One region of the Halomonas sp. HMF6819 genome, then DNA from elsewhere that is predicted to be linked to it. Evidence: predicted binding sites of a transcription regulator. Region 1 holds the regulator's gene; each other region holds the start of a gene.
What was found. Region 1 encodes LexA, which represses DNA repair genes until DNA is damaged. Its sites were predicted from a motif close to TACTGTNTANNTANACAGTA; they were not measured.
Positions count from the first base shown of each region.

Region 2: the regulator LexA is predicted to act here: its motif matches at 6,269-6,288, upstream of recA (recombinase RecA).
Region 3: the regulator LexA is predicted to act here: its motif matches at 1,250-1,269, upstream of ACGLWX_RS09745 (DUF1654 domain-containing protein).

Region 1 covers NZ_JBIQVY010000005.1:30,310-40,773, forward strand. Annotated here, with positions in the region: gene ACGLWX_RS14370 (glycerophosphodiester phosphodiesterase family protein) at 1-407, shown strand, start outside; gene ggt (gamma-glutamyltransferase) at 422-2,212, opposite strand; gene ppsA (phosphoenolpyruvate synthase) at 2,362-4,740, opposite strand; gene ACGLWX_RS14385 (pyruvate, water dikinase regulatory protein) at 5,035-5,868, shown strand; gene ACGLWX_RS14390 (hypoxanthine-guanine phosphoribosyltransferase) at 5,889-6,467, opposite strand; gene nagZ (beta-N-acetylhexosaminidase) at 6,565-7,575, opposite strand; gene ACGLWX_RS14400 (L,D-transpeptidase family protein) at 7,649-8,167, opposite strand; gene ACGLWX_RS14405 (TetR/AcrR family transcriptional regulator) at 8,145-8,822, opposite strand; gene lexA (transcriptional repressor LexA) at 9,041-9,715, shown strand; gene purU (formyltetrahydrofolate deformylase) at 9,948-10,464, opposite strand, start outside.
Region 2 covers NZ_JBIQVY010000001.1:1,200,630-1,211,093, reverse strand. Annotated here, with positions in the region: gene eno (phosphopyruvate hydratase) at 1-374, shown strand, start outside; gene ACGLWX_RS05485 (L-cystine transporter) at 1,009-2,400, shown strand; gene fdxA (ferredoxin FdxA) at 2,470-2,793, opposite strand; gene mutS (DNA mismatch repair protein MutS) at 2,948-5,512, opposite strand; gene ACGLWX_RS05470 (CinA family protein) at 5,648-6,154, shown strand; gene recA (recombinase RecA) at 6,308-7,369, shown strand; gene ACGLWX_RS05460 (regulatory protein RecX) at 7,395-7,880, shown strand; gene alaS (alanine--tRNA ligase) at 8,041-10,464, shown strand, end outside.
Region 3 covers NZ_JBIQVY010000002.1:794,560-805,023, forward strand. Annotated here, with positions in the region: gene ACGLWX_RS09735 (Y-family DNA polymerase) at 1-557, opposite strand, end outside; gene ACGLWX_RS09740 (LexA family protein) at 554-1,003, opposite strand; gene ACGLWX_RS09745 (DUF1654 domain-containing protein) at 1,000-1,230, opposite strand; gene ACGLWX_RS09750 (DUF262 domain-containing protein) at 1,470-2,576, shown strand; gene ACGLWX_RS09755 (MAE_28990/MAE_18760 family HEPN-like nuclease) at 2,573-3,238, shown strand; gene ACGLWX_RS09760 (anthranilate synthase component II) at 3,490-4,062, shown strand; gene trpD (anthranilate phosphoribosyltransferase) at 4,142-5,161, shown strand; gene trpC (indole-3-glycerol phosphate synthase TrpC) at 5,167-5,970, shown strand; gene ACGLWX_RS09775 (FAD-binding and (Fe-S)-binding domain-containing protein) at 6,055-9,171, opposite strand; gene ACGLWX_RS09780 (DUF4202 domain-containing protein) at 9,253-9,843, opposite strand; gene serS (serine--tRNA ligase) at 10,023-10,464, shown strand, end outside.

The sequences.
Region 1 (10,464 bases):
ACGCCATGAGTGAATGCGGCTTTCCCAACGCGCTTTTGGAGATGCGCGTGGCGACCATGACCCCCGCGATTGCACGCTTCATCAAGGAGCAGGCGCCGTCACTCAGAGTGACGCTGCTGGCCCAGCTCATCCTGCCGGGCACCCTTGACCGGCGCCAGTTCGACGCCCTGGGGCTTCGACACAACCGCATCACCCACCAGGAGATCGAGCTCGCCGCGCGCTACGGCTACGAAATTCATGCCTGGACGGTGAACGACCGCGCTCGGATGTCGACGCTGATCGACCTGGGGGTCGATGCGATCATCACCGACTACCCGGAGCGGCTCAACGCGCTCAAAAAAGACCGCCAACGCTTGAGCGATGGCGGTCTGATGCTGGTGAAGCTGCGCAACTGGCTACGCGAGTAGCCAGCTGTAAAAGGCTATTCGCCCATCACGACGCCTTCACGACGGGGATCGGCGCCGCCGAAGAGCGTGCCGTCTTCCAGCCGGCGAATCGCCTGAAGGCCGCTGGTAAGCTCGCGCTCGCTAACGTTGTGCCCGCGCTCCATGAGCGAGCCGATGGTGGCCTCGGGAAAGCGCCCCTCTTCGAGCCAGACGTCGCCGCCGAGCGTCACCGCGTGGGGCAGGTTCAGCGCCTCCTGAGCGCTCAGACCCCAATCGCGCATGGCCAAAAGCGTACGCGCGGTGTAGGAGATGATCGCGGCGCCGCCGGGGGAGCCCAGGCTCGCCACGAAATCGCCGCTCTCCTGGTCGAACACCAGCGTCGGGCTCATGCTCGAGCGCGGGCGCTTGCCGGGCTCGACCCGGTTGGCCACCGGCTCACCGTCGACCTCGGGCGTGAACGAAAAATCGGTCAATTCGTTGTTGAGCATATAACCGCCGGCAAGCTCGGTGCCGCCGTCGGCCATGATGCGCGAGCCAAACGCCTGCTCGATGGTGGTGGTCATGGCCAGGGCGTTACCCTCTTCATCGACGATGCTGATGTGGCTAGTGCCGTACTCAGGCTGGGTCGGCTGGCTTGCGTAGCTCACCTCGAACTCGCCGGGGTTCCCGGGCTCGGCGTTCTCACCCATGCTCGACTCTTCGATCAACTGGCTGCGGCTTTCCAGATAGGCCGGCGCCAGCATCAACGTCCAGTCGCCGCCCGGCGCCTCGACGAAGTCCGGGTCGCCGATATAGCGATTACGGTCGGCAAAGGCGAGCCTGGACGCTTCGAGAAACTGGTGGAGCCAGCCGCTGCTGGCCGCCCCGTTGTCCAGCGGCGCTTCGACCATCGGCTGGCTTTCGAGCATGCCGAGAATCTGCATCACCGTTAAATGCCCCGAGGACGGCGGCGGGAAGCCGCACACACGCCACTGCTGCCAGGGCGTACAGATCGCCTCCCGGTTGACGCTTTCGTAGCCGCTTAGATCCTCGAGCGTGATCGCGCCGGGGCGCTCTGGGTGGTTTTGCACGCGCGTTACCAGATCCTCGGCGACCTCGCCTTCGTAAAACGCGCGGCTGCCTTCATCGGCAATACGGCGCAGCACTGCGGCGAGCGCCGGGTTGGTCAGCGTCTCGCCGACCGCGAGCGCCTCGCCCGCCTCGTCATAGTAAAAGCGCGCCGCCAGCGGATCATCGCGCAGCGCCGGGTCATCGGCCAGGCTCGTGTGCAGGCGCTGGCTGACTTCGAAGCCCTCTTCGGCCAGTGTGATCGCCGGCACGAACAGCGAGGCCCAGTCGAGCTGGCCATGAGCGGCGTGGGCGGTTTCCAGCATCCGCAGAGTGCCGGGTACGCCCACCGAGCGTCCGCTTGCCACCGCGTCCATGAAGGCCATCGGCTCGCCCTCTTCCATGAAGAGGTTTTCATCCACCGCCTGGGGTGCGGTTTCGCGGCCGTCGAAGGCGCTAACGTTTTCGCCGTCGTAATACATCAAAAAGGCGCCGCCGCCGATGCCGCTGGACTGCGGCTCGACCAGGGTTAGCACCATCTGCACCGCGATGGCGGCATCCAGGGCGTTACCGCCGGCCTTGAGGATTTGGTAGCCCGCGTCGGTCGCCAGCGGGTTGGCGGCGGCCACGGCAAATTTCTCATTTGCCCAGCCGGGCTTTTCTTCATAGCCCGACCCTACCTCTGGCGTCACCGATGGCGTTTCGTAGGTGAAGCCAAAGCTGTAAAGCGGTACCAGCAGCAGGCCGGTCAGGGGCAGCGTTGCCCGTAGTAACTGCATGATCACTCCTTTGACGTCTCAACGCGTAAACGCCGGCACATCTGAACGGAAAAAACGGGGTTCGACACTCACTCAACAAGATAGCCTATAAAACGCATCCGCCCGGCACAACGGCCGGGCGGATCGAGGCTCTAAAAAAACGTATTGATTTAGGCGATGGTTTCACCGGCCAGCATGAACCAGGTTTCCAGCACCGCGTCCGGGTTGAGCGAAACCGAGTCGATGCCCTGCTCCATCAGCCACTTGGCAAGCTCCGGGTGATCCGAGGGCCCCTGGCCGCAGATGCCGACGTACTTGCCTTTCGCCTTGCACGCCTGGATCGCCATGGAGAGCAGCTTTTTGACTGCCTCGTTACGCTCGTCGAACAGGTGCGCGACGATACCGGAGTCGCGATCGAGCCCCAGGGTGAGCTGGGTCAAATCGTTAGAGCCGATCGAGAAGCCGTCGAAGTACTCCAGAAACTCGTCAGCCAGCAGCGCGTTGGCGGGCAGCTCGCACATCATGATCACTTTCAGGCCGTCCGCGCCGGCGCTGCGCTCGAGGCCGTTAGCAGCGAGCAGATCGACGACCTGTTTCGCCTCGCCGGGTGTGCGCACGAAGGGCACCATGATTTCGACGTTGGAAAACCCCATTTCGTCGCGCACCCGCTTGAGCGCTTTGCACTCGAGCTCGAAGCAGGGCCGAAACGACTCGGACACGTAGCGCGAGGCGCCGCGGAAGCCAAGCATCGGGTTCTCTTCGCCAGGCTCATAGAGCTTTCCGCCGATCAGGTTCTCGTACTCGTTGGACTTGAAGTCCGACAGGCGCACGATCACGCGCTGCGGGTAGAACGCCGCCGCCAGCGTCGAAATGCCTTCAACGAGCTTATCGACGTAGAAGCTGACCGGGTCATCGTAGCCGGCGGTGCGCGCATCGATCACCTGTTTGAGATCCGGCGTCTGACGGTCGTACTCCAAGAGTGCCTTGGGGTGAACACCGATCATGCGATTGATGATGAACTCGAGACGCGCAAGGCCCACACCGGCGCTCGGTAGCCCGGCAAAGCCAAAAGCGCGGTCCGGGTTACCGACGTTCATCATGATCTTGAACGGAATTTCCGGCATGGCGTCGACGCTCGACACCTTGCACTCGTAATCCAGCAGCCCTTCGTAGACGTTGCCGGTATCGCCTTCAGAGCACGATACCGTGACATCCACGCCCTCGCGCAGCGCCGTCGTGGCATCGCCACAGCCGACGACCGCTGGAATGCCGAGCTCGCGGGCGATGATCGCCGCGTGGCAGGTGCGCCCGCCGCGATTGGTGACGATCGCCGAGGCGCGCTTCATGATCGGCTCCCAGTCCGGGTCGGTCATATCGGTCACCAGGATGTCGCCGTCCTGGATCTTGTCCATTTCGTCCGGCGTCATCACGATCTTGACCGTACCGCTGCCGATCCGCTGGCCGATAGCGCGCCCAGTAATCAACTTGCGGCCTTTCTCCTTGAGGTGGAAGCGCTCGAGCTTGCCGCCTTCCTGCTGGGAAACCACGGTTTCCGGACGCGCCTGCACGATGTAGAGCTTGCCGTCGTCGCCGTCCAGCGCCCACTCGATATCCATCGGCCGCTGGTAGTGCTTCTCGATGATCATCGCCTGGCGGGCAAGATCCATGACCTGCTCGTCGTTGATACAAAAGCGCCCGCGATCGGCAAGCGGCACGTCGACGGTGGCCACGGACTTGCCGGCGCTGGCGCTTTCGCCGTACACCATCTTGATCAGCTTGGAGCCGAGCGTGCGACGCAGTACCGCCGGGCGGCCGGCCGCGAGCGTCGGCTTGTGAACGTAGAATTCGTCCGGGTTGACCGCGCCCTGCACCACGGTTTCACCCAGCCCCCAAGAGGCGGTGACGAACACCGCGTCGCGGTAGCCAGACTCGGTATCGAGGGTGAACATGACGCCGGAGGCGCCGGTTTCCGAGCGCACCATTTTCTGCACGCCGGCGGAAAGCGCGACGTTTTCGTGGGCGTAGCCGCGGTGTACGCGGTAGGAGATCGCGCGGTCGTTGAATAATGAGGCGAACACTTCGTGCACGGCGCGTTTGACGTTCTCAAACCCTTCGATGTTGAGGAAGGTCTCCTGCTGGCCAGCGAAAGAGGCGTCCGGCAGGTCTTCCGCGGTGGCAGAGCTTCGCACCGCGGCCTTGAGATTCGGGTGACGCTCCTGAAGTGCCGAGTAGGCATCGCGCAGCGCGGCCTCGAAGCTCGGCGGCAACGGTGTATCGATGATCCACTGGCGGATGGTGCTACCCGCCTCGGCAAGCGCCTTGACGTCGTCGACGTCCAGACGCGCCAGCAGCGCGTTGATACGGTCGTTCAAGCCTTCATGGGCGAGAAATTCGCGATAGGCGTGAGCGGTGGTGGCAAAGCCGCCGGGGACGGTGACACCGGCTTCCGCCAGGTTGGAGATCATCTCGCCGAGCGAGGCGTTCTTGCCGCCTACGCGCTCGACGTCGTTCATGCCCAACTGCTCGAACCACACAATGTACTCTTGCACGCAACACCCCTTTTTTCGTCAACGGCTAACGTCCACCGCGCCTTGAACCAGGTGACGGGGCAACCCCGCCATGTCGGTCACTGTCATCGAGCGTGTCACCCTATCACTCGCCCCTCGTATTCGCCATTAGTCTAAGTAACAAGTCACTGAAGGTTTTTTACAACATACCGGCGTTAAAGGGCTTTTCTGTAGTCGAGCGCCTGCGAGCGGCCTTTGGCTTCGCGTTTGCGACACGTTGTGCTGGCGCGGTGAAGCGGTAAGAATAGCGTTTAACTTCATAGGCAGGGGAACGACATGAAACGCACGGCGTTTTTCATTTCCGACGGGACGGGCATCACCGCCGAGAGTCTGGGGCGAAGCCTTCTGGCGCAGTTCAGCGGCGTCGAAATCACGATGCTGACCAAGCCCTATATCGATACGATCGAGAAGGCCCAGGCGCTGGCGGACATCATCGATGCCACCGCCAACCGCGACGGCCAGCGCCCGATCATCATCGACACCATCGTCGACCAGGACATTCGCGATGTGATCCGCCGCGCCGAAGGCTTCAAGGTCGATGTCTTTTCGACCTTTCTCGAGCCGCTGGAACAGGAGCTTGCGACCCACTCCTCCTACAGCGTGGGCCGCACCCACGCCATCGGCAGCGACGACGTCTACATGGATCGCATCCATTCGGTGCACTTTGCCCTCGATAACGACGACGGCGCGCGCACCCACCAGTATGATCAGGCGGACGTCATTCTTGTGGGCGTGTCGCGCTGCGGCAAGACCCCCACGTCGCTCTATTTGGCGCTGCAGTTCGGCATCCGTGCGGCTAACTACCCGCTGACCGAAGACGACCTGGACGAGGACGGAAGCCTCAAGCTACCCAAGGTACTCGCCGCGCACCGCCACAAGCTGTTCGGGCTGACCATCGACCCGCGACGGCTCTCGGCGATTCGTAACGAGCGCCGCCCCAACAGCCGCTATAGCTCGATCGATCAGTGTGTGCAGGAAGTCGAACAGGCGGCCTCGCTCTACCGGGCGATGAGCATTCCGTTCATCGACACCACGCGCTTCTCGATCGAGGAGATCTCGACGCGCATGATCGCCGAAACGGGGCTGGCGCGGCGCTTCTCACCGCGTTAAACAGCGCGATCGAAAACGCCCTACAGCCCCTTGGGCGCAAAGATTCCCGGGGCATTGCGCCAGTAGCCCTTGTAGTCCATGCCGAAGCCGAACACGTAGCGATCCGCCACTTCGAGGCCGCAGTAGTCGGCCTTGAGGCCGGGCGCGGCCTTGCGGTCGTGCTGCTTGTCGACCAGCACCGCGGTCGTGACGCTGGCCGCCTGGGCCTCTTCGCAATACTTCAAAATCGCGGCGAGCGTGGCGCCTTCATCGAGAATGTCGTCGATGATCACCACGTGGCGCCCGGCCATGGGCACCTCCGGCGAGACGCGCCAGAAAAGCTCGCCGCCGCGCAGCTCGTTGCGATAGCGCGTGGCGTGCAGGTAATCCACTTCCAGCGGAAAGCCCAGGCGCGTCAGCAGATGCCCGGTGGTGATCAGTCCGCCGTTCATCACGCAGTAAAACACCGGCAGCTTGTCGCCCAGATCCGCAGTGATGGCCTCTGCCATGCGGTCCAGCGCTTCTTCGACCTGCGCCTGGGTGATCAGGCAGTCGGCGTTATCCATCAGTTCGCGCATCGAATCCAGCGATTCGAGGGCTTCTTTATCGAGTTTGGCCATCGTGGGGCTCCGGCGGTTGGTATCAAAAAAACGAAGCGCGATCAGCCATCCGCGCTTCAAGAGTTAAATGGAAAAGTTGAATCTGGAGCGAAGTGCGTTAATCGACGAGCTCGCCAAGCCTTGCATTGGTGCGGCGCCAGCGCTTGAGCGCAGAGAGCGCCTGAAGATCCGGTCTTGCACGCGCGTAGCGCAGCTTACCAATGCGCTTGTTTTCGAGCGCCTGGCAGTGGCCCACCACCTTGAGCGCAGCGTCGCGATCATTACATACGAGCAGCATGTCGCAGCCCGCCGCCAGCGCCGCCTGGGCGCGATCAACGGGGCCGCCCGCTACGTGGGCCCCGGCCATGGTGAGATCATCAGAAAAAATTGCGCCCTTGAAACCGAGCGATTCTCTGAGCATCCCAAGCCAGGCGGGAGAGAACCCGGCCGGGCGCGAATCGAACGCCGAATAGACCACGTGGGCAGGCATGACGCCATCAAGTTGGGACGCCAGACGGATAAACGGCACCAGATCGCGGGCCTTGAGGTCGGCAAGCGGGCGGGCATCTTCGGCAAGCGTCAGGTGGGTGTCGGCTTCGATACCGCCGTGGCCTGGAAAGTGCTTGCCGATGGCAGCCATACCCGCCTCGTGTAGCCCCTGGATGAAGCGGGCGCCAAGCGCGGCGACGTGTTCGGGATCAGTGCTGAAGCTGCGATCGCCGATCACGCTCGACACTCCGCTTTCGACATCGAGCACCGGCGCGAAGCTCACGTCGAGCCCGCAGGCCGCCATCTCCATGCCCAACAGCCAGCCGGTGTCGCTTGCCAGCTGCCCACCCTGCTCCGGGTCTTCGGCGTAAAGCTCGCCGATGCGCGCCATGGCGGGCAAGCGCGTCACGCCGGTTTTGATGCGCTGGACGCGCCCGCCCTCCTGGTCGATACCCAGCAGCAGGTCGGGTCGAATGCGGCGGATGTCTTGGCACAACGCGCGGACCTGCTCGGCGCTTTCGACGTTGCGTGCAAACAGGATCACCCCGCCAACGGCGGTATCGGCCAGAAGCGCTTTTTCGGCGCGCGTGATAAAGGGCCCTTCGAGGTCGAGCATGACCGGGCCAAGCGGTTGCGTCATCGGCATCTATCCAGCAAAACGGGCGGTCATTCTAGTCGATCGCCGCGCTCAAACAAAACTGGCGGCTCGCGTCTCAGCTATGGAGCCAAACCGGTGTACCCGGCACGGCAACGTCAAACACCCAAAGCAGGTCCCGATTTCTCAGGCGAACGCAGCCGTGGGACGCCGCAACGCCCATTGGCTCATCCGGCGGCGTGCCGTGGAGGTAGATATAGCGGCGCTGAGAGTCGACTGATCCGCCACGGTTGACTCCGCGCTCGAGCCCACAGAGCCAAAGAATACGCGTCAAAATCCAGTCGCGCTCCGGGTGTTGTTCGCCCAAAGCGGGCGTGAAGACTTCACCGGTAAAGCGGCGCCCGCGAAACACCGCGTTCTCGGCAAGCCCCGCTCCAATCGAGGCGCGCACGTAGTGCCAGCCGCTTGGCGTTTGGCCGCTGCCCTCGTTTTGCCCCACGCCGTTTTCGCCAGTCGACACCGCGCACTCGTGCACCACGCACGTGCCCTGCCAGGCGCGAAGGCACTGCTCGGTGAGGTCGATTTCAAGCCATGGCGCCTCTGCGGGCGGCAGCTCAGCCAGAATGGGCGTGATCATGATGGGCCTCCTCGAGCGCCGGGGGCAACGGCGCGTTCATGGCGGAAACGACCACCGGGCGCAGCCGGCGCACCAGATCGCGCACCGACACCTGCTCGTTGTACTCCTTGGCGGCGATGTCGCGCAGCGCATCGAGCCCGGAGAGCGTAAAGATCACCGTGCCGAGCATGAAGTGCAGCCGCCAAAAGCGCTCAGCATCGGGCAAACCTGGCGTTGCGCGGCGAACGAGCTCGACAAAGCGAGTGAAAACGTCGCCGTACTGCTCCTGGATATAGCGGCGAAGATGGCCCTGGGCCTGGCTGTAAGCGAGCCCCAACAAGCGCATGAACACTTTCAAGCTATTACGCTCGGCCGGCACGGTCAACACCGTTGTAGCCATGGTTTCGAGCAGCACTTCGAGGGGAATCTCGTCATCGCCGTAGCGGGCGTGTAGCTCGTCCAGCGCTTCGTGAAAGCGTTGGCTGAAGGGGTCGAGATAGCGCGCGAATACCGCTTGGATCAGCGCTTTTTTCGAGCCGAAGTGGTAGTTCACCGCGGCGAGGTTCACCCGCGCTTTGCTGGTGATATTACGTAGAGAGGTTTCCGCAAAGCCGCGCTCAGCGAACAGCACCTCCGCCGTATCCAGAATACGCGTGACGGTATCAGACTGCGCCATGGCGCCCTCCAGAAAAACGAGTGTTTAAAACATCGCGAAATAGTAGGCCATTAAAACCCCGGGCTCAATCGCCCAAACCCCTGATATGCCCTCTTTTAAAGGCGAACGGCTTTATAATCCGTGGCTTGAGTCATATACTGGACAGAGGAACATACTGTATACTTAAACACATATATTTTAGTCATTTTTCATAGTTACCTTTTACCCCGGAGTCAGCCATGCCTCGTCCTCTTACCGTACGTCAGCAGCACGTATTCGATTTTATCGTGAAGACCATGAACGAGTACGGCTACCCACCCACCCGCGCTGAAATCGCCAAGGCGCTGGGTTTTCGCTCGCCCAACGCCGCCGAAGAGCACCTGCGCGCGCTGGAGCGCAAGGGCGCCATCCGCATCATTCGCCACACCTCGCGCGGCATCCGCCTGCCCAATCAGGAAGGCGTCGAGGCGCCGGAATCCACCGCTGATGCCAGCGAAAGCATCGAATCCTCGACCATGGGCCTTCCGATCATCGGTGAAGTCGCCGCGGGCAGCCCGATTCTGGCCGCCGAGCATATCGACCGCTACTGCCCGCTGCCGGCGGAGTACTTCACGCCCAAGGCGGATTACCTGCTGCGGGTTCGCGGGCTATCGATGAAGGATATCGGCATTCTCGAAGGCGATCTGCTAGCGGTACACCGCACCGAGCGGGTGCGCGACGGCCAGATCGTCGTAGCGCGTTTGGAAGACGAAGTCACCGTCAAGCGCTTTCGCCGCGACGGCCACCAGGTCACGCTGCACGCCGAGAACAGCGATTTCGCGCCGATCGAAATCGACCTTCGCACTCAGCAGCTCGATATCGAAGGCGTCGGCGTCGGCGTGATTCGTGGCGGCAGCGGCCAGGCGCTGGGTTAAGCTGAATTATACGGCGAGAGACTGCCCTCTCTAACGTGCCGGGCAGCCCGGAGCGAGGGTCTTACGCCAAGGATGGCGTAAGTAGCGTACAGGGAAGTATTCACAGCGCCCTCGCGCAGGGCTGCCCGGCACAGCACCGTGTTAGCCGTCGCTACGCAGCCAGAATCCTCCGTCTAAAACGCGTATTAAAAAGGGGCACTTTGCGTACCCCTTCGTCGTTTCTTTTTCGGTATCAGTTGAAGACGACCGTCTTGTTGCCATCGATCAGCACGCGATCTTCCAGGTGCCACCTGAGCCCGCGGGCAAGTACGGACTTCTCCACGTCGCGACCAAAGCGCACCAGATCCGTCGGCGTGTGGCAGTGACTCACGCGATGGATATCCTGCTCGATGATCGGGCCGGCGTCGAGCTCTTCGGTCACGTAGTGGCAGGTCGCGCCGATCAGCTTCACGCCGCGCTCGAACGCCTGATGGTAAGGCTTGGCACCCGCGAACGACGGTAGAAAGCTGTGGTGGATGTTGATGATCTGCCCAGCGTAGTGGCTACATAGCGCCGGCGGCAGAATCTGCATGTAGCGCGCCAGTACGATGCAGTCCGCTTCCAGCGTCTCGACCTGGCGCTGCACCGCATCGAACGCCGGCTGCTTGTCGCTGGGGTCGACCGCAATGTGATGGTAATCGATGCCGTACCACTCGCTCAGCGCGCGCATGTCCGGATGGTTGGAGATGATTCCCACGATGTCGCAGTCG
Region 2 (10,464 bases), on a different contig from region 1:
AGCTTGGCGATAAGGTGCAGCTCGTTGGCGACGACCTGTTCGTGACCAACACCAGAATTCTAAAGCGCGGCATCGACGAGAAGATCGGCAACTCCATTCTGATCAAGTTCAACCAGATCGGCTCGCTTTCCGAGACGCTGGATGCGATCCAGATGGCCCAGGACGCCGGCTTCACCGCGGTGATTTCACACCGCTCCGGTGAAACCGAGGACACCACCATCGCCGATCTAGCGGTGGGCACCGCCGCGGGCCAGATCAAGACCGGCTCGCTGTGCCGCTCCGACCGGGTCGCCAAGTACAACCGCTTGCTGATGATCGAGGCGGAGCTTGGAAACGTCGACTACCCCGGGCTGAAAGCGATCAAGGGTCAGTGAGCCCAGGCGCTTCGCTTGTAAGCGATTGCTTAATCAAGTGTAAGAGATCGCTTACCTGATCCCAGGAAAATAGTATTAAAGCGTTAAAATTAGACAGCTTACTTTATAATCATATTTTTAAGTGGTTGATTTTTATAAGGTGACAATTTAAAGGCGAGCCTAACGGCTCGCCTTTTTTAATGACGAGTGTTTTTTGCGTCGCGGCGGATCTCTGCCACACTGGCGTCAGGACAAGGGGAGGCAAGGATGCTTTAGGCAGGATAGAGAGCGAAAGAAGCGGTGCGCCGGAGCCAAAATAAACGAGGCGCCGGCAAGGAGGACACCGAGGAGTGTTGACACAGGATGTGGTAAAAGGAAGTGCTTGGAGCGGGCGGCCTACGGGCCGCCTTTTTTATGCGCCGGTGATGGGCATCGACACCAACGTACTTCCGAGAGGCAGGGGCTTTCTGGGGTTAGCGCGAATCCTGTCGATGGTTATCTATCAATGGTTATCTATCGATAGTTATAAGAAAAATGCATTGTTATTCCTTTCGACGATTAATTACCATGACGCGTCCGAGTTAGCAGGCTATCGTTTTGTCTGCTCGTTGTCCGGTGCATTCCGCACCGGCCTGGTTTTATGGAGGCGACGACCATGCCCTGGTGGGTAGCGATAAACGTACTGATTTTTGCGCTGGCGATCGCGCTGTTGGCGCGCTGGCAACGCCGCGGCGCGAGCCTTTCTCGCGTGGTGCTGGTGGGGCTCGTTATCGGCGTGCTGCTTGGCGCCGCGCTGCAGGCGCTCTACGCCGGCACCGACACGCTCACCGGCACCATCGATTGGGTCAACCTGGTCGGCGGCGGCTACGTGCAGCTTCTCAAGATGATCATCATGCCCCTGGTGCTGGTGACGATTCTCTCGGCGGTCACAAGGCTTCACGACGCCAGTTCGCTGGGCAAGATCAGCGTTGGCGTACTGGCCATGCTGATGATCACCACGACGATTTCCGCGATCATCGGTATCGGCATGACCCAGCTGTTCGGCCTTTCCGCCGAAGGGCTCGTGCAGGGTGCCCGCGAGCTCGAGCGCGGCCAGGACATCATCGAGCGCAGCGCTCAGGTCGCGGATCTGACCGTACCGCAGCTGCTGCTGTCCTTCATTCCCAGCAACCCCTTCCAGGACTTGGCCGGCGCGCGCCCGACCTCGATCATCAGCGTGGTGATCTTTGCCACCTTTCTGGGCATGGCGGCGCTCGGCATCAAGCGTGAAAACGCCGCGCTTGGCGACAGGCTGATCGACGGTATCGACGTGGTGCAGAAGTGGATCATGCGCCTGGTACGCATGGTGATTCGTCTCACACCCTATGGCGTTATGGCGCTGATGACCAAGGTGGTCGCCACGTCCGACATCGGCGATATTCTCGGCCTTCTTGGCTTTGTAGTGGCCTCCTATATCGGGCTTGGCCTGATTCTGGTGATGCACGCGCTGTTTCTGTCCGGCGCCGGCGTCAATCCGCTGCGTTATTTCCAGAAGGTATGGCCGGTGCTGACGTTCGCGTTCACTTCGCGCTCGAGCGCGGCGACCATTCCGCTCAACATCGAAGCCCAGGTGGACCGTATCGGCGTGCCGCCGGCGATCGCCAACTTCGCCGCCTCCTTCGGTGCCACCATCGGCCAGAACGGCTGCGCGGGGCTTTATCCTGCCATGCTCGCGATGATGATCGCGCCGACGGTGGGGATTGATCCGCTCTCGCTCGAGTTTCTGGCGACCCTGGTGCTGGTGGTGACGCTGGCCTCCTTCGGCATCGCCGGTGTTGGCGGCGGGGCGACGTTTGCCGCGATCATCGTGCTCTCGACGCTGGATCTTCCGGTCGCGCTGGCCGGGCTTTTGATCTCGATCGAGCCGCTGATCGACATGGGGCGTACGGCGATCAACGTCAACGGCTCCATGACCGCGGGCACGGTGACCAGCCGGCTGCTGGGTCAGCACGACGGGGCGATCTTCGCCGCCGAGTCCGACGAGCTGGGGACGCCGAAAGCCGCTTAGCGCGCGTTTTCAGGCCCAAAAAAAGCCACCTTCGGGTGGCTTTTTCGTGTGCAGGGGGCAGGGCGGGACTCAGCGCTCGAGCTTGTCCATTTTGCCGCTCTTGCCGTCCCACTCTTCGGCGTCCGGCAGCGGGTCTTTCTTCTCGCTGATGTTCGGCCACACGTCGGCGAGCTCTGCATTGATCTCGATGAAGGGCTCCTGACCATCCGGCAGCTCGTCTTCGGAGAAGATTGCCTCGGCGGGGCACTCCGGCTCGCACAGCGCGCAGTCGATGCACTCGTCGGGGTGGATCACCAGAAAGTTCGGGCCTTCATAAAAACAGTCGACCGGGCAGACTTCTACGCAGTCGGTATATTTGCACTGGATGCAGTTCTCGGTAACGACAAACGTCATCGGTTGGTTCCTCTTGCCAGGCCGCCAGCGGCCACGGTAATCGTAAATGATTGCTAATCGTGAATGGTTATAAGCTAACCGCTTTTTATAAGCTAAAACGTATGCCGAGTATTCTAGAGGCGGTGCCGGGCTGCGGCAAGCGCGAACTGGCTCGTCATAGAAGCTCGCGCCACTGATAAATCAGCGCCAGCGCCTCTCGCGGCGATAGATCGTCCACGTCGACGTTGGTAAGTGCTTCTACCACCGGATGCGGGGCGCTGGCGAACAGATCGCTTTGAAGCGGCGCGCTTGCCGCGGGCGCCGGGCGCTGCTGCTCGTCGACGTCGCGCTGCTCGAGCGTGGCAAGCTTTTCGCGAGCGCGATGGATCACGCCCCCGGGCACGCCGGCCAGCTGAGCGACCTGCAGGCCGTAGCTTTGGCTTGCCGGCCCCGCTTCTATGCGGTGCATGAACACGATGGTGTCGCCGTGCTCGGTGGCGGTCAGGTGAATGTTCGCCACGCCCTCGGCCTGTTCCGGCAGGGCGGTCATCTCGAAGTAGTGCGTTGCGAAGAGCGTCAGCGCTTTGGTGTTCGCCAGCTGTTCGGCGCTCGCCCAGGCAAGTGACAGGCCGTCGAAGGTGCTCGTGCCGCGGCCGATCTCATCCATCAGTACCAGGCTCTGGTCGGTGGCGTTGTGAAGGATGTTGGCGGTTTCGGTCATCTCCACCATGAAGGTGGAGCGTCCGCCGGCGAGGTCGTCGGAGGAGCCGATGCGGGTAAAGATGCGATCGAGCGGGCCGATCTCGGCCTGCGCGGCGGGCACGAAGCTTCCGCAGTGGGCGAGCAGCGCGATCAGCGCGGTCTGGCGCATGTAGGTCGATTTACCGCCCATGTTGGGGCCGGTGATGACCAGCATGTGCCGCGTGGGGGAGAGCGCGATATCGTTGGGTACGAAAGGCGTTTGGCTGACGTGCTCGACCACCGGGTGGCGCCCGGCGCTGACGTGAATGCCGGTTTCCTGGCTGAGCGTCGGGCGCACCCAGCCAAGCGCCTCGGCGCGCTCGGCGAAGGCGCACAGCACGTCGAGCTCGGAAAGCGCCTGAGAGGTGGCCTGCAGCGCGTGAAGGTGGGCGTTGAGCTCGCCAAGAAGGCGCTCATAAAGCCATTTTTCCCGCGACAGCGCCCGGGACTTTGCCGACAGCGCCTTATCCTCGAACTCCTTGAGCTCGGGGATGATGAAGCGTTCGGCGTTTTTCAGCGTCTGGCGGCGAATGTACTCTGCCGGCGCCTGCTGCGCCTGGGCGCGGGGCAGCTCGATGAAGTAGCCGTGCACCCGGTTGTAGCCCACCTTCAGGTTCGAAAGCCCGGTGCGCTCGCGCTCGCGCCGCTCGAGCTCGACCAGATACTCGCCGGCGTTCTCCGCAAGCCCGCGGTGCTCGTCGAGCTCACTATCGAAGCCTTCCGCGATCACGCCGCCGTCGCGAATCACCACCGGCGGGTTGGTGATGATCGCTCGGGTCAGGGTGTCCGCTATCTCGGGATAGGGGCGAACGTGAGGCTTGAGCGTGTCGATGGCGCTGCCGCTTTCCACCGCCTCCAGCAGGCGCTGCAGTTCGGGGAGTGCGTTGAGCGCATCGCGAAGCCGGGCCAAATCCCGCGGGCGGGCGCTGTAGAGCGCCACGCGCGCCAGTATGCGCTCGATGTCGCCAAGCTCGCCAAGCGCCTCGCGAAGCCCCATGTAGGCGGCGTCCAGACTCAAAAGCGCGACGCCGGCTTGGCGGCCTTTCACCAGCTCGGTTTGGCGCAGCGGGCGGTTTAGCCAGCGCTTCAATAGCCGCGAGCCCATGGGCGTGGCGCAGGTATCGAGCACGCTCGCCAGCGTGTTGTCGGTGCTGCCGCCGAGGTTGGTGTCGATTTCCAGGTTGCGCCGGCTGGCGGCGTCGATGACGACCGCGTCGTCGCGGTTCTCGACGGTGATGGCGGTGACGTGGGGCAGGCGCGAGCGCTGAGTGTCGCGGGCGTAGTCGATCAGCACGCCGGCAGCGACCAGCGCAGTAGAGAGGTGCGCGCAGCCAAAACCGCGCAGATCCTGCACCTGGAACTGATCGCACAGGCTTCGCGTGGCGCTCTCCAAATCGAACAGCCACTCGCCCTGGCGGCGCAGGCTGCGCTTTTGCGACCAGGCCTCGGGCAGCGTCAGGTTTTCAGGCACCAGCAGCTCCGCCGGCGCCAAGCGGGTCAGCTCGGCAAGCATCTCCGCTTCGCTTTCGACCTCGAGCACGTTGAAGCGCCCGCTGGAGAGCTCGAGCCAGGCCAGCCCAAAACGCTCGCGGCCGGGTGACAGTGCCACCAGCACGTTATCGCGCCGGGCGTCGAGCAGCGCCTCGTCGTGCAGCGTGCCCGGGGTGACGATGCGCACTACCTGGCGCTCCACCGGGCCCTTGCTGGTCGCCGGGTCGCCGACCTGCTCGCAGATCGCCACGGATTCACCGGCAGCAACCAGCCGGGCGAGATAGCCTTCGGCGCTGTGGTAGGGGACGCCGGCCATGGGAATCGGCTTGCCGCCGCTTTGGCCGCGGGCGGTCAGGGTGATATCCAAAAGCGCCGCGGCGCGGCGGGCATCGTCGAAGAACAGCTCGTAAAAATCCCCCATCCGGTAAAAAAGCAGCACTTCCGGGTGGTCGCGTTTGATCTTCAGATACTGCGCCATCATGGGCGTATGCGCGGGGCTTTGTGACATGGACGTCCTGGCTTGGCGTGGCCCACGGCAAGGCGTGGCCGTGGGCGGTGTTCGAGTTCCGTGTGCTGGTTCTATAGGCAACACAAACGCAGTATTCTACGCTGAACACAGCGCTGACATGAAGGAGTCTGCAGAGTGGCTGACGTATCCGGCTTGAAAAATCTCGATGTGGCGCTGCTTGCCAGGCGCCTGGGCAAGCTCTGCGTGGCGCAAAACGTAACGCTGACCACGGCGGAGTCCTGCACCGGGGGTGGTATTGCCTCCATGATCACCTCGGCAGCCGGAAGCTCCGCCTACTTCGAAACCGGGTTCGTTACCTACTCCAACGCGGCCAAGACCCGGCTTTTGGGCGTTTCGACTGAAACTCTCGACGCCAAGGGGGCGGTGAGCGAAGCGGTAGTCGACGAGATGGTACGCGGAGCGTGTCGCGAAAGCGGCGCCGATCTGGGCGTGGCGGTCAGCGGAGTGGCCGGGCCCGGCGGCGGCAGCGCGGACAAGCCCGTGGGGCTGGTGTGGCTCAGCGTCGGCAATGAGCGCGAACAGCGCGCCCAGCGCTTCGTGTTTCCCGGCGATCGGCAAGCGGTACGCGAGCAGGCGGTGCGCGAGGCGATGATCGCTTTGATCCTGCGCCTTTCGCGCTAATACCGTCGAGTAAAAAACCGTCTCATCAGCGCTTTAAGAGCGCTCTCACGGCCGGGCCATCACGGAAATAAATAGCACGACAGGGATAGGTTTTGCGGCCAATATTTGGCATAATACTGGCTAATTATACAGGTTGTTACGAGGACGCTTTACATGGCTCAAGATGAAAACCGTACCAAAGCACTGAACGCCGCGCTCAGCCAGATCGACCGTCAGTTCGGCAAGGGCACCGTCATGCGCTTGGGCGATGCGCCGCGTGTGGTCATGCCGTCGGTATCGACCGGCTCGCTGGGGCTGGATATCGCGCTCGGCATTGGCGGTCTGCCCTACGGGCGGGTCGTTGAAATCTTCGGCCCGGAGTCCTCGGGCAAGACCACGCTGACGCTGTCGGTCATCGCCCAGGCGCAGAAGCAGGGCAAGGTGTGCGCGTTCGTGGACGCCGAGCATGCGCTCGACCCGAGCTACGCGGAAAAGCTCGGCATCAACCTGGATGATCTGCTGGTCTCCCAGCCGGACACCGGCGAACAGGCGCTTGAGATCACCGACATGCTGGTGCGCTCGGGAGGGGTCGACGTCATCATCATCGACTCCGTAGCCGCACTGACGCCGCGCGCCGAGATCGAAGGCGAAATGGGCGACGCCCACGTCGGCCTGCAGGCGCGCTTGATGTCCCAGGCGCTGCGCAAGATCACCGGCAACATTAAAAACGCCAACTGCCTGGTCGTCTTCATCAACCAGATCCGCATGAAGATCGGCGTCATGTTCGGCAGCCCCGAAACCACCACCGGCGGTAACGCGCTGAAGTTCTACTCCAGCGTGCGTCTGGATATTCGCCGCACCGGCTCGGTGAAAACCGGCGATGAGGTCACCGGTAACGAAACCCGCGTGAAGGTCGTGAAGAACAAGGTCGCACCGCCTTTCCGCCAGGCCGAGTTCCAGATTCTCTACGGCAAGGGCATCTACCACGCCGGCGAAGTGATCGATCTGGGCGTGCAGTGCAACCTGGTCGACAAGGCCGGTGCCTGGTACAGCTACAAGGGCAGCAAGATCGGTCAGGGCAAGGCCAACGCTTCCCAGTATCTGGAAGAGCATCCGGAAATCATGGAAGAGATCGAAAGCCAGATCCGCGATCAGCTGCTGGCCAAGGCCGAGCCTAAAAAAGAGGAAGAGGTCGCCGCTGCGGATGACGCGGACGGCGAAGATAGCCTGATCTAATCGCCCGCCCACTGCGGAGATAGCCATGTTCGGCGCCGGTAACGCGACCCCACGCGGGGTCGCAATCGACTTACTGGCTCGGCGCGAGTACTCACGCGACGAGCTCCATCAGAAGCTTGCTCAAAAAGAGTTCGAGCAAGCCGATATCCTCGAATGCCTCGACGCCCTCGAGGAGCAGGGCCTTCAAAACGACGACCGCTTCAGTGAAAGTTTCGTGCGCTCGCGCGTGCTGCGCGGCCAGGGGCCCATTCGCATCAAAATGGAGCTTGGTCGCCGTGGTATCAACGGCGAGGCCCAAACCCAAGCGCTGAACGCGGTGGTCGAGCAGGAGCGCATCGACTGGTTTGAGCTTGCCGCTGAAACGCTACAGCGGCGCTTTCACACCTCCGGCGCGCCGGCGGGCGAGCGTTTCGTGCCCCCTAAAGAGCGCGCCAAACGCGAGCGCTTTCTGGCCCAGCGCGGCTTCGACTTCGACCAGATCCGCTACGCGCTCTCCACGCTTTCCGACTAAACCACCCCTGTAATCCCTTCACTCCTTGCGCCTCTTGCGGGCTGCCAGGGCTTCGTGGCTTTAGTCGCGTGGCAACTTCGTTATAATGGATGTTTTGCGACCCCAGCGGGTGGCGGCGATAGCGCCCCGGGGCATCATGCTTCATTGTCACGGAACCCCTATGAAAAGCGCAGCGATCAGGCAGGCCTTCCTCTCCTATTTCGAAGAGCACGGACACACCGTGGTTCCCACCAGCTCGCTGGTACCCGGCAACGACCCAACGCTTTTGTTCACCAACGCCGGCATGGTGCCGTTCAAGGACGTCTTTTTGGGCCGCGACCCGCGCCCCTACGTGCGCGCCACCTCGGCCCAGCGCTGCGTACGCGCCGGCGGCAAGCACAACGATCTGGACAACGTCGGCTATACTGCGCGCCACCACACGTTTTTCGAGATGCTGGGCAACTTCAGCTTCGGCGACTACTTCAAGCGTGACGCCATTCGCTTTGCCTGGACGTTTTTGACCGAAACCCTGGGGCTGCCGAAGGAGAAGCTCTGGGTCACCGTGCATATCAGCGACGACGAGGCCGAGCGCATCTGGAAGGATGAAATCGGTATCGACCCGCAGCGCTTCTCGCGCCTGGACGAGGACAACTTCTGGCAGATGGGCGACACCGGCCCGTGCGGCCCGAGCTCGGAGATCTTCTTCGACCACGGCGCTGACGTTTGGGGCGGGCCGCCCGGAAGCCCGGAAGAGGACGGCGACCGCTACATCGAGATCTGGAATCTGGTCTTCATGCAGTTCGACCGCGACTCTGAGGGCACGCTGAACCCGCTGCCCAAGCCTTCGATCGATACCGGCATGGGGCTCGAGCGCGTCGCCGCGGTGATGCAGGGCGTGCACTCCAACTACGAGATCGACCTGTTCCAGAATCTGCTGGCGGCGGCGGCCAAGGCCACCGGCTCCAACGACCTGGAGGCGCCGTCGCTTCGCGTCATTGCCGACCATATCCGCTCCTGCGCGTTTTTGATCGCCGACGGCGTGCTGCCCTCCAACGAAGGCCGCGGCTACGTGCTGCGCCGGATCATTCGCCGCGCGGTGCGCCACGGCCACAAGCTCGGCGCGACGGGCACGTTCTTCCATGAGCTGGTCGAGGCGCTGGATGCGGAGATGGGCGACGCCTATCCGGAGCTTCGTGAATCGAGCGCGCAGATCGCCCGAGTGCTGTTGAAAGAAGAGGAGCAGTTCGCCCGCACGCTGGATCACGGCATGGGGCTTTTGACCGAGGCGTTGGAGAATCTCGACGGCGACACGCTGCCCGGCGCTACCGTGTTCAAGCTCTACGACACCTACGGCTTCCCGTTCGATCTGACTGCGGACGTCTGCCGCGAGCGCGGCGTCAAACTCGATGAAGAGGGATTTCAGCGCGAGCTCGAAGCCCAGCGCGAGCGCGCCCGCGCGGCCAGCCAGTTCGGCGCCGACTACAGCGCCAACATCGAACTCGAGGGCGCCACTGACTTCACCGGCTACGAGCTTCTGGCGGATGACGCAAAGGTGACCGCGCTACTCGATACCGAAGGCAATGCGCTTGCCACGCTCGAGGCCGGGCAGAAGGGCATCGTCGTGCTGGATCGCACGCCGTTCTACGGCGAGTCCGGTGGCCAGGTGGGCGACACCGGCTACCTGCACGTCGACGGCGGGCGTTTTCAGGTCACCGATACCCAGAAGCAGAGCGGCCACCACCTGCACCAGGGCGTGATGGTGGAAGGCACGCTGAATGTCGGCGCTGGGGTGCGCGGCGAGGTCGACACCGGCCTTCGCGCCGCCACGGTGCGCAATCACTCCGCCACTCACCTGCTCCACGAGGCGCTTCGTATCGTGCTGGGTGACCACGTTCAGCAGAAGGGCTCGCTGGTCAACGCCGAGCGTTTGCGCTTCGACTTCAGCCACTTCGAGGCGCTGAGCGCGGAGCAGCTTGCCGAGGTCGAGCAGCTGGTCAACGAGCAGGTGCTGGCCAATGCCCCGACCCGGACCGAGCAGATGAGCCTGGCCGAGGCCAAAGCCAAAGGCGCGGCGGCGCTGTTCGAGGCGAAATACGCCGACAGCGTGCGCGTGCTGACCATCGGGGCTAACGACTTCTCCATCGAGCTTTGCGGCGGCACCCACGTGGCGCGAAGCGGCGATATCGGCTGCTTCCACATCGTCACCGAGGCGGGCACCGCCGCCGGCGTTCGCCGTATCGAGGCGATCACCGGCGAGAACGCGCTTGCCTACTTCCAGCAGCAGGAAGCCACGCTCGAACGTTTGGGTGCGCGGCTCAAGGCCAAGCCCGAGCAGGTCGAGTCCCGCGTGGAGTCGCTGTTCGAGCGCAACCGCAGCCTCGAAAAAGAGCTCGAGCAGCTCAAGACGAAGCTTGCAAGTTCCGCCGGCAGCGACCTGCTGGGGCAAGTGCAGGAGGTGAGCGGCGTAAAACTTCTGGCGACACGGCTTGAGGGCGTATCGGGCAAGGACCTTCGCGGCATGCTCGACCAGCTCAAACAGAAGATCGGCTCCGGCGTGATCCTGTTGGCCGTGGCGGACCAGGCGGCGGGCAAGGTGAGCCTGATT
Region 3 (10,464 bases), on a different contig from region 1:
GCCACGCCCCATACCTCGCTCACTGGCAACTGCTCGAGGAACGTACGGGTGTCGTCGCTATCCGGATGCATGATCGCCACCCCAGCGAACCCGGTCTCTTTCTTGGCGCGATGATTGGCGATCTTGGCTAGCGTCTTTGAGGTGCTGAGCCCGACGCTCACCGGGATGCCGGTATCACGCTTTACCTGGGCCCGCATGTTCTGGCAGCGATCGGTCAGGGTGCCGAGCGCGAACCCCTCGAACGAGAGAAACGATTCGTCGATGCTGTAGACCTCGACGTGGGGGGTGTGCTGTCCTAGGACGTCGGTCACGCGGCGACTCATGTCGCCGTAGAGGGCGTAGTTGGAGCTCAGCAGCGTGCACTGCTTGCGGACGTGGGGTTCGATCTGGTGCGCGGGGGCACCCATCGCGACACCGAGGTCCTTGATCTCCTGAGAGCGCGCCACGACACAGCCATCGTTATTCGAGAGCACACCCACCGGCTGTCCCTCGAGCCGCGGCTGGAACACGCGCTCACAGCTCACGTAGAAGTTGTTGCAGTCGACCAGGGCGATCATACGGCGAAGCCTGGCGCCAAGGAGTGGATATTGTGTGTGACGACACCCCACACTTGGCACTCTTTGCCGTATAGCGGGATAGGCCGAAACTCAGGGTTCGCGGCAATCAGATAGGGACGGTTACCGATCGTGCTCAATTTTTTGCATGTGAGCTCGCCGTCGACACTCATGATGACGATATGACCGGGCTTGGGTTCGACCGAGCGATCGACGATCAAGAGGTCGCCATCGTAGATTCCTACGCCTTCCATCGACGTACCCTTGGCGCGCAGAAAATAGGTCGCGCTAGGGTGCTGGATCAGGTGATCGACCAGATCGAGCTCACCTTCGAGATAGTCATCGGCGGGTGAGGGAAAGCCGGTACGAACGAAGCCAGCAACAAGGGGAATGGAAAGCGCTGGCGCGAATTGGTCGACGCGGCCTAGGTTGGTCAGATGCAGGCTCATGCCATCGACTCCTCTGGATTCCAGCGGATGCGCACGTACTCGCCGGCATCATCAAGAGGGATCATGGTCACGTTCTCGACCGTGCCCAATTCCTTAAGCATGCGCGCCCAATCCTCGGCACTATCGTCTGGTTGGCGCTGGAGTTCTGTGCAGTGCTCAGACTGCGCCTTGGGGCTGCCGATTTTGCGCTTTACGCGCTCAACCAGCTGCTGATAGGTATTGGACATAGTAGCCCCCTCCCTCGGTGGCTGTTTATTTATACAGTTCTTTCGAGCGGAGTATAGACATGCAGGAGGAAGCTCGTCTAGGCCGGTTTGGTCGCACAGTGTGAGCGATCAAGGTCTGCGTAGTAGAGGTAATTCATATAACAGGTTAATCTTAACCAAGTTTATAGTGCATATGGATTCATGTATTCTTTGTTATATCCACTATTAATTTTGTGAAAATCACTAAGCAGGGGGCGTCAGTGAGTCTAAGCCAGCAAATTGAAGATCATTCCCGTAATGTGCAGACGCAGTCTTATTCGATGTCGGTCAGTGAGATTGTTTCAATGTATAAAGACGGTGAGCTTGAGCTGCATCCCGAGTTCCAGAGGTTCTTCAGATGGACAAGAGAGCAAAAATCACGCCTAATCGAGTCTTTAATACTTGGTATTCCAGTTCCTCCTGTTTTTGTTTCTGAGCGATCAGATGGAAAATGGGACGTCATAGATGGATTACAGCGCCTTTCGACGGTTTTGGAGTTAATGGGTGAGCTTAAAGATGATCAAAATCAGTTGATTAATCCTCTACAGCTTACTCGAACCCATTATCTTCCCGACTTAGAGGAATGCGTTTGGAATAGTGAGAATGGAGAATCGAGCCTTCCAGATGTAGCGCAAATTCGCCTCAAACGTGCGCGGCTTGACGTTAATATTGTGCGTAGTACGAGTGATAGTGAGGTTAAGTACGAGGTTTTTCAAAGGCTCAACACTGGTGGGGCGACTGCAACGGGCCAAGAGGTTCGTAACTGCCTATTGGTGATGGCAAATATCGATTATTTCCACTGGGTCAAAGCGCTTAGCGAATTTGAAAGGTTTCGTGAAACATTATCTCTGACAGATCGCGCTATCGATGAAGCCTTCGATATGGAGCTTGTTTCGAGGTATCTTATCTTTACACGCAAAACGTTTGATGATCTTCATCGGATTGATGAGCTAGGTTCTTATCTTAATCATGAGTTAGTAGCCCAAGCAAACGATCTAACACTCCCGAAAGAGAATATTGAAAGCATATTTTTAAGAATATTTGAATTCTTGAGCAGTACACTTGGGTCCAACGCATTTAGACGATATGACGATCGAAAAGAGGGCTATGTGGGGCCTATGCTCGTTTCGCTCTTTGAGGTAGTTGCGGTTAGCTTAGGAGTCCATCTCGAGAACGGTGGGAATATTCCTGATGCTGCTGCTTTCCGCGAGAAACACAAACACCTTTGGAACGAACTAAGCGCTAATACATTTGTTGGATCGGGAGTTCGCGCGTCGACTCGTATTCCTGAAACAGTACGATTTGGACAAGAGTGGATCCGACGGTGAAAATTCGGTCAGCTGATGAGTTACTTGACTTTTTGGCCGAGCGTAAGCAGCGCCGGAAGCGGGAGTTGATTTCCCTTCGCCATAATCTTTCATCTCGATCTGGTAAGGTAGTGCCCCATGCTATGCGAACTGCTATTTTGCTGGCTTACGCCCACTGGGAGGGATTTGTTAAAGAAGCTGCTCGTGCATACGTACATCTAGTTGCCTATAAGTCGCGCCCACTTAGTGCCTTATCTCCAAATTTCCGAGCGCTAGCGTGTCGACAGACTTTGTCTATTGCACAGGGGGCGAAGCGACGAGTTGCTCCTCATATAGCTGTGGTTGAAATGATGACTGAAAATGCCGATCAGTCAATCCGTATTGACGCCAATGCAGCTATCGATACCGAATCAAATCTGGGCTGGGAAGTTTTCAAGAATATATGTGAATCAGTCGGCGTTAGCTATCTGCCTGACTGGTCGATAGAGGGACCCTTTATGGATGACCTCTATGAAAACCGATGCGCAATCGCGCATGGGGAGTTACATATCCCAACAGTGGAGTATGCCGTTGAAGCAGTTGAATTTTCACTGAAATGGATAGAAAACTTTTCAACCGAAATTGAAAACCTAGCCTTACAAGAGGCATACCTAAGTCCGTCACAAGCACAATTTAGCCAATGAAACCTCAATGTATTGCCTAGCTTATTATCAGTCGCTCGGTCGCTTCCTCACAGATGATCAGTGGAATGCCGGCTATGATTCAAGTGGGCTCATCTTAAATTGTGCCGTAGAAGCTTGGCCGCTCAGGCGATACAATCCAGCCAGAGAAAAATTTCAAGTACGCGCTATTCTGGGTAACAGGCTGGGTAATGGTGATGGTATCGAAAGTCAATGCTAAGGTTTATCAGTCGTTTAGCGACGCTAGAGTATTGATGATCGATAACTACGATAGCTTCACGTTCAACATCGTTCAGTATCTGTGCGAGCTGGGCGCCGAGGTGTTGACCTATCGCCACGATGCGATAACGCTTGAAGAGATCCAGGCGCTGGCGCCGACGCACCTGGTGATCTCCCCCGGGCCCTGTACGCCCAACGAAGCAGGCGTGTCGCTGGCGGCCATCGAACATTTCGCCGGCACGCTGCCCATTCTAGGTGTGTGTTTGGGCCACCAGGCGATCGGCCAAGCGTTTGGGGCGCGGGTCGTGCGCGCCCCGAAGGTGATGCACGGCAAGACCTCGCGTATCGAGCACACGGGCTTGGGCGTGTTTCGCGGCCTGGAAACGCCGCTCGAGGTGACCCGCTACCATTCGCTGGTCGTCGAACGCGAAAGCCTGCCCCAGTGCTTCGAGGTCACCGCCTGGACGACGCCTAATGATGAAACGCCGGGGCTGATCATGGGGATGCGCCACCGAACGCTTGATATCGAAGGGGTGCAGTTTCATCCTGAGTCGATTCTGACCTGCCACGGCCACGCGCTGCTGGCCAACTTTTTACAGGGCGGCTGACCGAGCGCGGCTGACTAAGCGCGGCTAATGTGGCGCCGCCAACCGCTCACTTTTTCACGTTAAGAGGCCTAGTCTTTCCATGCAAATGCGAGACGCCATCAACGCGGTGATGCGCCGTGAAGATCTATCTTTCGACGTCATGCGCACGCTGATGCATCAGATCATGACCGGCGAAGCCTCCGACGCCCAGATCGGCGGTTTACTGGTCGGGCTCTCCATGAAAGGGGAGAGCGCCGTCGAGGTCAGCGCCGCCGCCCAGGTGATGCGCGATCTGATGCGCCCGGTGCGGCTTTTCACTGACAACGTGGTGGACATCGTCGGCACCGGTGGCGACGGCGCGAACTTGTTCAACGTCTCCACCGCGTCGAGCTTCGTCGCCGCCGCCGCCGGGGCACACGTGGCCAAGCACGGCAATCGCAGCGTGTCGTCCTCGTCGGGCAGCGCGGATCTTTTCGATATCGCCGGTATCTATCTGGACCTTTCGCCGGAGCAGGTAGCGCGCTGTATCGAGCAGGTCGGGGTCGGCTTCATGTTCGCCCCCAACCACCACCCGGCAATGCGCTACGCCATCGGCCCGCGCCGCGAAATGGGCGTGCGCACGCTGTTCAACATTCTGGGGCCGCTGACCAACCCGGCCAGCGCCCCGAACCAGGTGCTCGGCGTTTACGCCCCGCACCTGGTGCCGTTGATGGCCGAGGCGCTCAGAAAGCTCGGCAGCCGCCACGCCATGGTCGTGCACTCCGAAGATGGGCTGGATGAAATTTCGCTGGCCGCGTCCACTCAGGTGGCAGAGCTCAAGGATGGCGAGATCATCGAGTACACCATCACGCCGGAAGAGCTTGGTATCGAGCGCCAAAGCCTTGCCACGCTCAAGGCGGCCACCGCCGAGGATAGCCTTCGCCTGGTCAAGGCCGCGCTGGTCGGCGACGGTCCGGAGGCAGATATCGTCACGCTCAACGCCGGCGCGGCGCTCTACTGCGCGGGTATTGCGGACTCTCTGAAAGAGGGGGTGGCCGTCGCCCAGGATGCCCAGGCCTCCAAACTGCCGCTCGAAAAGCTCAAGGAGCTTTCGCACTTCACCAGCGTGTTCAAAGAGTAAACTTCATGTCCAGTTCCTCAACGCCCACTATCCTGACACGCATTCTCGCGCGCAAGGATGAAGAAGTCGCCACCCGCCGTCAGGCGGTTTCCGAAGACGATCTGCTCGCGCTTGCCCAAAACCAGAGCGCGCCACGCGGCTTCATCGACGCGCTGAATCGTCGCATCGCCGCGGGGGATCCGGCGATCATCGCCGAGGTGAAAAAGGCCTCGCCCTCGCGCGGGGTGATCCGCGAGGCGTTCGACCCGGCGGCCATCGCCGAAAGCTACGAGGCCGGCGGAGCGGCGTGTCTGTCGGTGCTCACCGATGCGGACTTCTTTCAGGGCCACGAGGACGACCTGATCGCCGCGAGAAACGCCTGCCAGCTTCCGGTGATTCGCAAGGACTTCATCACCCACGGCTACCAGGTCACCGAGGCCCGGGCGATCGGCGCCGACTGCATTCTGCTGATCGCCGCCGCTCTGGATGACGACACCTTGGCGGCCCTGCACCGCAAGGCGACCGATCTGGGTATGGACGTGCTGGTCGAGGTGCATGACGGCCAGGAACTCGAGCGGGCGCTGGCGCTGGATTTGAAGCTGGTCGGGATCAACAACCGCGACCTGCACACCTTCGATACCGATTTGGCTACCACGATTGGGCTTTTGCCGCGTATTCCGCCAAGCGTCACGGTGATCACCGAGTCCGGTATTTTGACCCGCGAGGATGTGATCCGCATGCGCGAGCACCGGGTGAACGGTTTTCTGGTGGGCGAGGCGTTCATGCGCCAGGACGACCCGGGCCAGGCGCTCGAAGCGCTGTTCTTCTAGCGCCTCTTCACCTGCCTGGCATTAGCCAGCGTATGGGTACAAAGCCCCGGGCGCCGTCGCCTGGGGCTTTTCGTTGCGTGAGGCTTACGCGGGGGCCGCGCTTTTCATGCAATGCAGCAGCGCCTGCAGCGGATGCGCGAGCGTACGTTCAGAGTAGCGCTTGGCCTGGCTGCGACACGAATAGCCGGTGGCCAGCAGCCTGTCGGCGTTTTCCGCGGCCTCGACCTGGGGCTGCCAGGACTGGGCGTAGATGACCTTCGAGGTAGCGACGTTGCGGGTTTCGTGGCCATAGGTGCCAGACATGCCGCAGCAGCCAGTGGCCATCAGCTCGAGCTCGAGGCCAAAGGCGGCGAACACCTGCTGCCAGGCTTTCGGGCTGCCCGGCGCGTTGGTCTTTTCGGTGCAGTGGGATAGCAGACGGTAGCCCGGATCCATAAGCCGCCCTTTGAGCGAGGCCAGCGCGTGGGTTTGGGTCACCAGCCACTCCTGCAGCATCAGCACGTCGGGCACGGCCTCACGGCCGAGTACCTTCACGTACTCCTGACGGTAGGTCAGCGTCATTGCCGGGTCGATGCCGACGAAGGGAATCGAGAATTCGGCCAGAGCGCGCAGGCGTTTGGCCTGCTTTTCGGCGGTGCGCTCGAAGGCGCCGAGAAAGCCTTGTACCTGCAGCGGCTTGCCGTTGGCCGCAAACGGCAGCACGAACACCCGCATGTCCAGTCGGTGCAGAAGCTCCACCACGTCCAGCACCAGATCCGCCTCCATGTGGGTAGTGAAGGCGTCCTGCACCAGAATCACGCTTTTCGCCCGCTGGCGCTCGGTCAACAGCGCAAGCGAGGTCGGGGTGGCCTCGGCCACGCCCCAGGCACGCAGCTGCTTTGTCACGCTGGCGCGCGAAAGCGTCGGCGAGTCGCTCATGCCGATAACGCGGCGCATCAGGCGCTCCACCCAGCGCGTTTGGATCGCGGCGTTGTAGAGCGGCGCCACTTTGGCAAGCCAGGGCAGCGTCCATTCGGTGGCACCGATCACGTAGTCGCGCACCGGGCGCAGGTAGCGCCCGTGATAGACCTCCAAAAACTGCGAACGAAACTGCGGTACGTTCACCTTCACCGGGCACTGGCCGGCGCAGGACTTGCACGACAAGCACCCGGCCATGGCGTCGTACACCTGATGGGAAAAGTCGTGGTGCTGCTCGCGGCTGAGCGTGTTTTTGAGCCGTTTGGGCAGGCTTTTGACAAAGCCCAGGCCCGTTTCAGCCTTTTTCCTGCGCGACTCCTCGACCACGTCGATACCGGCGTTGGACTGCAGACGCAGCCACTCGCGCATCAGGCTCGCCCGGCCCTTGGGCGAGTGAATACGATCGCGCGTCGCTTTCCAGGAGGGGCACATCGGGTCGTCGACGTCATAGTTGTAGCAGGCGCCGTTGCCGTTGCAGTAGACCGCGGCGTCATACGCCTGCCAGGCGCGCTCATCGATGGTGCGGTCGAGCTCGCCGCGAAGAGTGACGCCGTCGATGGTCAACAGATCCGGGTCGCGGTCGATGGCGATCAGCGCTGAGGGCGCGTCCTCATCGCTTAAAGGCGTGGCGATCTTGCCCGGGTTTAGCTGGTTGTGCGGGTCGAAGGCCGCCTTGACGCGCTGTAGGCTCGGATAGAGCTCGCCAAAGAATTTGGGCGAGTACTCCGAGCGGATGCCCTTGCCGTGCTCGCCCCAAAAAAGCCCGCCATACTTTTGCGTGAGCGCGGCGAGCTCGTCGGAAATCTCGCGAATAAGCGCCTGCTGAGCCGGGTCCTTCATGTCGAGGGCCGGGCGCACGTGCAGCACGCCGGCATCCACGTGGCCGAACATGCCGTAGTCGAGCCCTCGGGCATCGAGCAGCGCGCGGAACTCACTGATGTAATCCGCCAGGTGCTCCGGCGGCACCGCGGTGTCCTCCACGAACGGCAATGGGCGCTTCTCGCCCTGCACGTTGCCAAGAAGGCCTACCGAGCGCTTGCGCATGCCGTAGACCGTGCCAATCTGCTCGCGCCCGCGCGCCTCGGTATAGCCCAGCCGCGTCACGGTCGCATCGCGGCCGAGGTGGTCGGTGAACGCCGCTACCCGCTCGGCGAGTGCCACCTCGTCGTCGCCGCTGAACTCGACCAGGTTGATGCCGCCGGTGGGCGGGTCGCTTTCCGGGAAAAACGCGGCCACGCCATCCCAGACGAAATCCTCCATCGCGAGCTTGAGTACCGTGTCGTCGATGGTTTCGATCGAGGTGGGCTGGGCGCTGGCCATCAGCGCCTTGGCGTCGCGCAGCGCCTCCATGAAGCCCGGGTAGCGCACGTTGATCAGCGTCGAGTGTTTGGGAATCGGCAGCACGTTGAGCACCGCCTCGCTCACCAGGCCAAGCGAGCCTTCGCCGCCGCACAGCAGGCTGTTGAGATTCAGTCGGCCCCCATCATCGCGCAGGTGCGCCAAATCGTAGCCGGTCAAGCAGCGGTTGAGCGTCGGAAAGGTCGCCTCGATCAGCTCGCGCTGCTCGTCGATGATGCTGGCGGCAACGCGGTGAACGTGCCCAAGCGCGCCGGGCTCTTCGAGCGCCTTCGCCTCTTCGTCGGCATCGAGGGCTCGGCTATGCAGGTGAGCGCCGCCGAGCAGCACGGTATCGAGTTCGAGCACGTGATCGCGGGTCTTGCCATAGACACAGCTGCCCTGGCCGCTGGCGTCGGTGGCGATCATGCCGCCGATGGTGGCGCGATTCGAGGTCGAAAGCTCCGGGGCGAAGAAGAGCCCGTGGGGCTTGAGCGCGGCGTTGAGCTGATCCTTCACCACGCCGGCTTGAACGCGCACGCGGCGGTTTTCCACGTCGATGTCGAGAATCCGGTTCATGTGCCGGGAAATGTCCACCACCAGACCGTCGGTCAGCGACTGCCCGTTGGTGCCGGTGCCGCCGCCGCGCGGGGTGAGCACGATGTCGCGGTAGGGCAGTTCGATGGCAAGCCTTGCAAGGCGCTCCAAATCCTCGGCGTGATGCGGAAACACCGCGGCCTGAGGCTGGCGCTGGTAGATGGAGTTGTCGGTGGCGAGCACCGTGCGGCTGGCGTAGTCCGGGGCGATTTCACCCTCGAAACCACGTGCCTTGAGCGCCTGCAAAAAGCGCACGTAGCGCTCGTTCAGGCCGGAAAACGGGATCTTGCGCGAATCAAGCGAAGCTATCATGGTCGGTCGAGCCGTCATTGCATCGAATAGAAGAGGCGCCCTACTTTACCGGAGCCCGGCCGCGGGTGCATCTTCGACGCGTTACTGCGTCGTCAGTGCTTCCTCGACGATCGCGGCGCTGGCCGGCGTCATGGGCAGCGCCAGCGCAAGCGCGTGGGCCTGCTCGGACATCTTGCGCCAGGTCTTTTGCACGATGCGCACCAGATGGTCGTGCTCGATTTTGGTCGCGAACGCCGCGAAGTGATTCTCCAGAAACACCAGGCACGCGCAGTCCTCCAGTGTCTGCACGTTGGCGTCGCGCCCCAGCCCCTTCTTGGCGATCATGGCCGCGACCCGCTGGCTCTCTTCGCCCTTGTAGCCCGCTTTTTGCATCAGCTCGGCGACCGTCTCACCGGCGCGCAGGCCCTGGTCGCGCCGCCAGGTCAAATAGCCCACGCGCCCCTCGGGGTAGTCGCTGCGCGGCACTTTCCAGCGCTGCAGGTGCTGGGCGCGCACCGCCAGCTGTAGATATTCATCCGGCGCGCTTTCGAGCGCGAACAGCCAGTGGGTCATGCGCTGGGCGTAGGCGAGTTCCTGGGGCATCGTTTCACCGCCGGGAATGTCAACGTGGCGAGGGTCTTCGCCGTGAAGCGCATCGATGGCCTGCAGGGTCTGATCAAAAGCGGTCGACATGGGCGCGGTGCCTTTAAGGGAAATCGATGCCTCAGGTTGCCGATAAATGCGTTTGATCTCAATGGTGGCCTTTACAAGGCGGGCTTGGCGTAGCCCCTTGCCGCGCTTTTGCCTACAATAGGGCGCTTTATCATCGGCGGCGTGCGCCGTGTTCAACCGATTTAGGCCAAGGAGTCTTCATGCTCGATCCGAAACTGCTGCGTACAGACCTGGATGCGCTGGCATCAAAGCTTGCCAAGCGCGGCTATGCACTTGACACGTCGGGTCTCGAGGCGCTCGAGTCGCGCCGCCGCGAGCTGCAGACCCGGACCGAGCAGCTGCAAAACGAGCGCAACACGCGCTCCAAGGCGATCGGCAAGGCCAAGGCCCAGGGTGAGGATATTCAGCCGCTTTTGAGCGAAGTCAACGATCTGGGCGATCGCCTCGACGCTGCGAAGGAGGAGCTTGCCGCGGTACAGCTCGAGTGGGACGACGCGATCAGCGGCATTCCCAACGTGCCTCACGAGAGCGTGCCGGAGGGCAAAAGCGAGGATGACAACGTCGAGCTGCACCGTTGGGGCACGCCGCGAACCTTCGATTTCGAGGTGCTCGACCACGTCGATCTGGGCAAGAAGTCCGGCT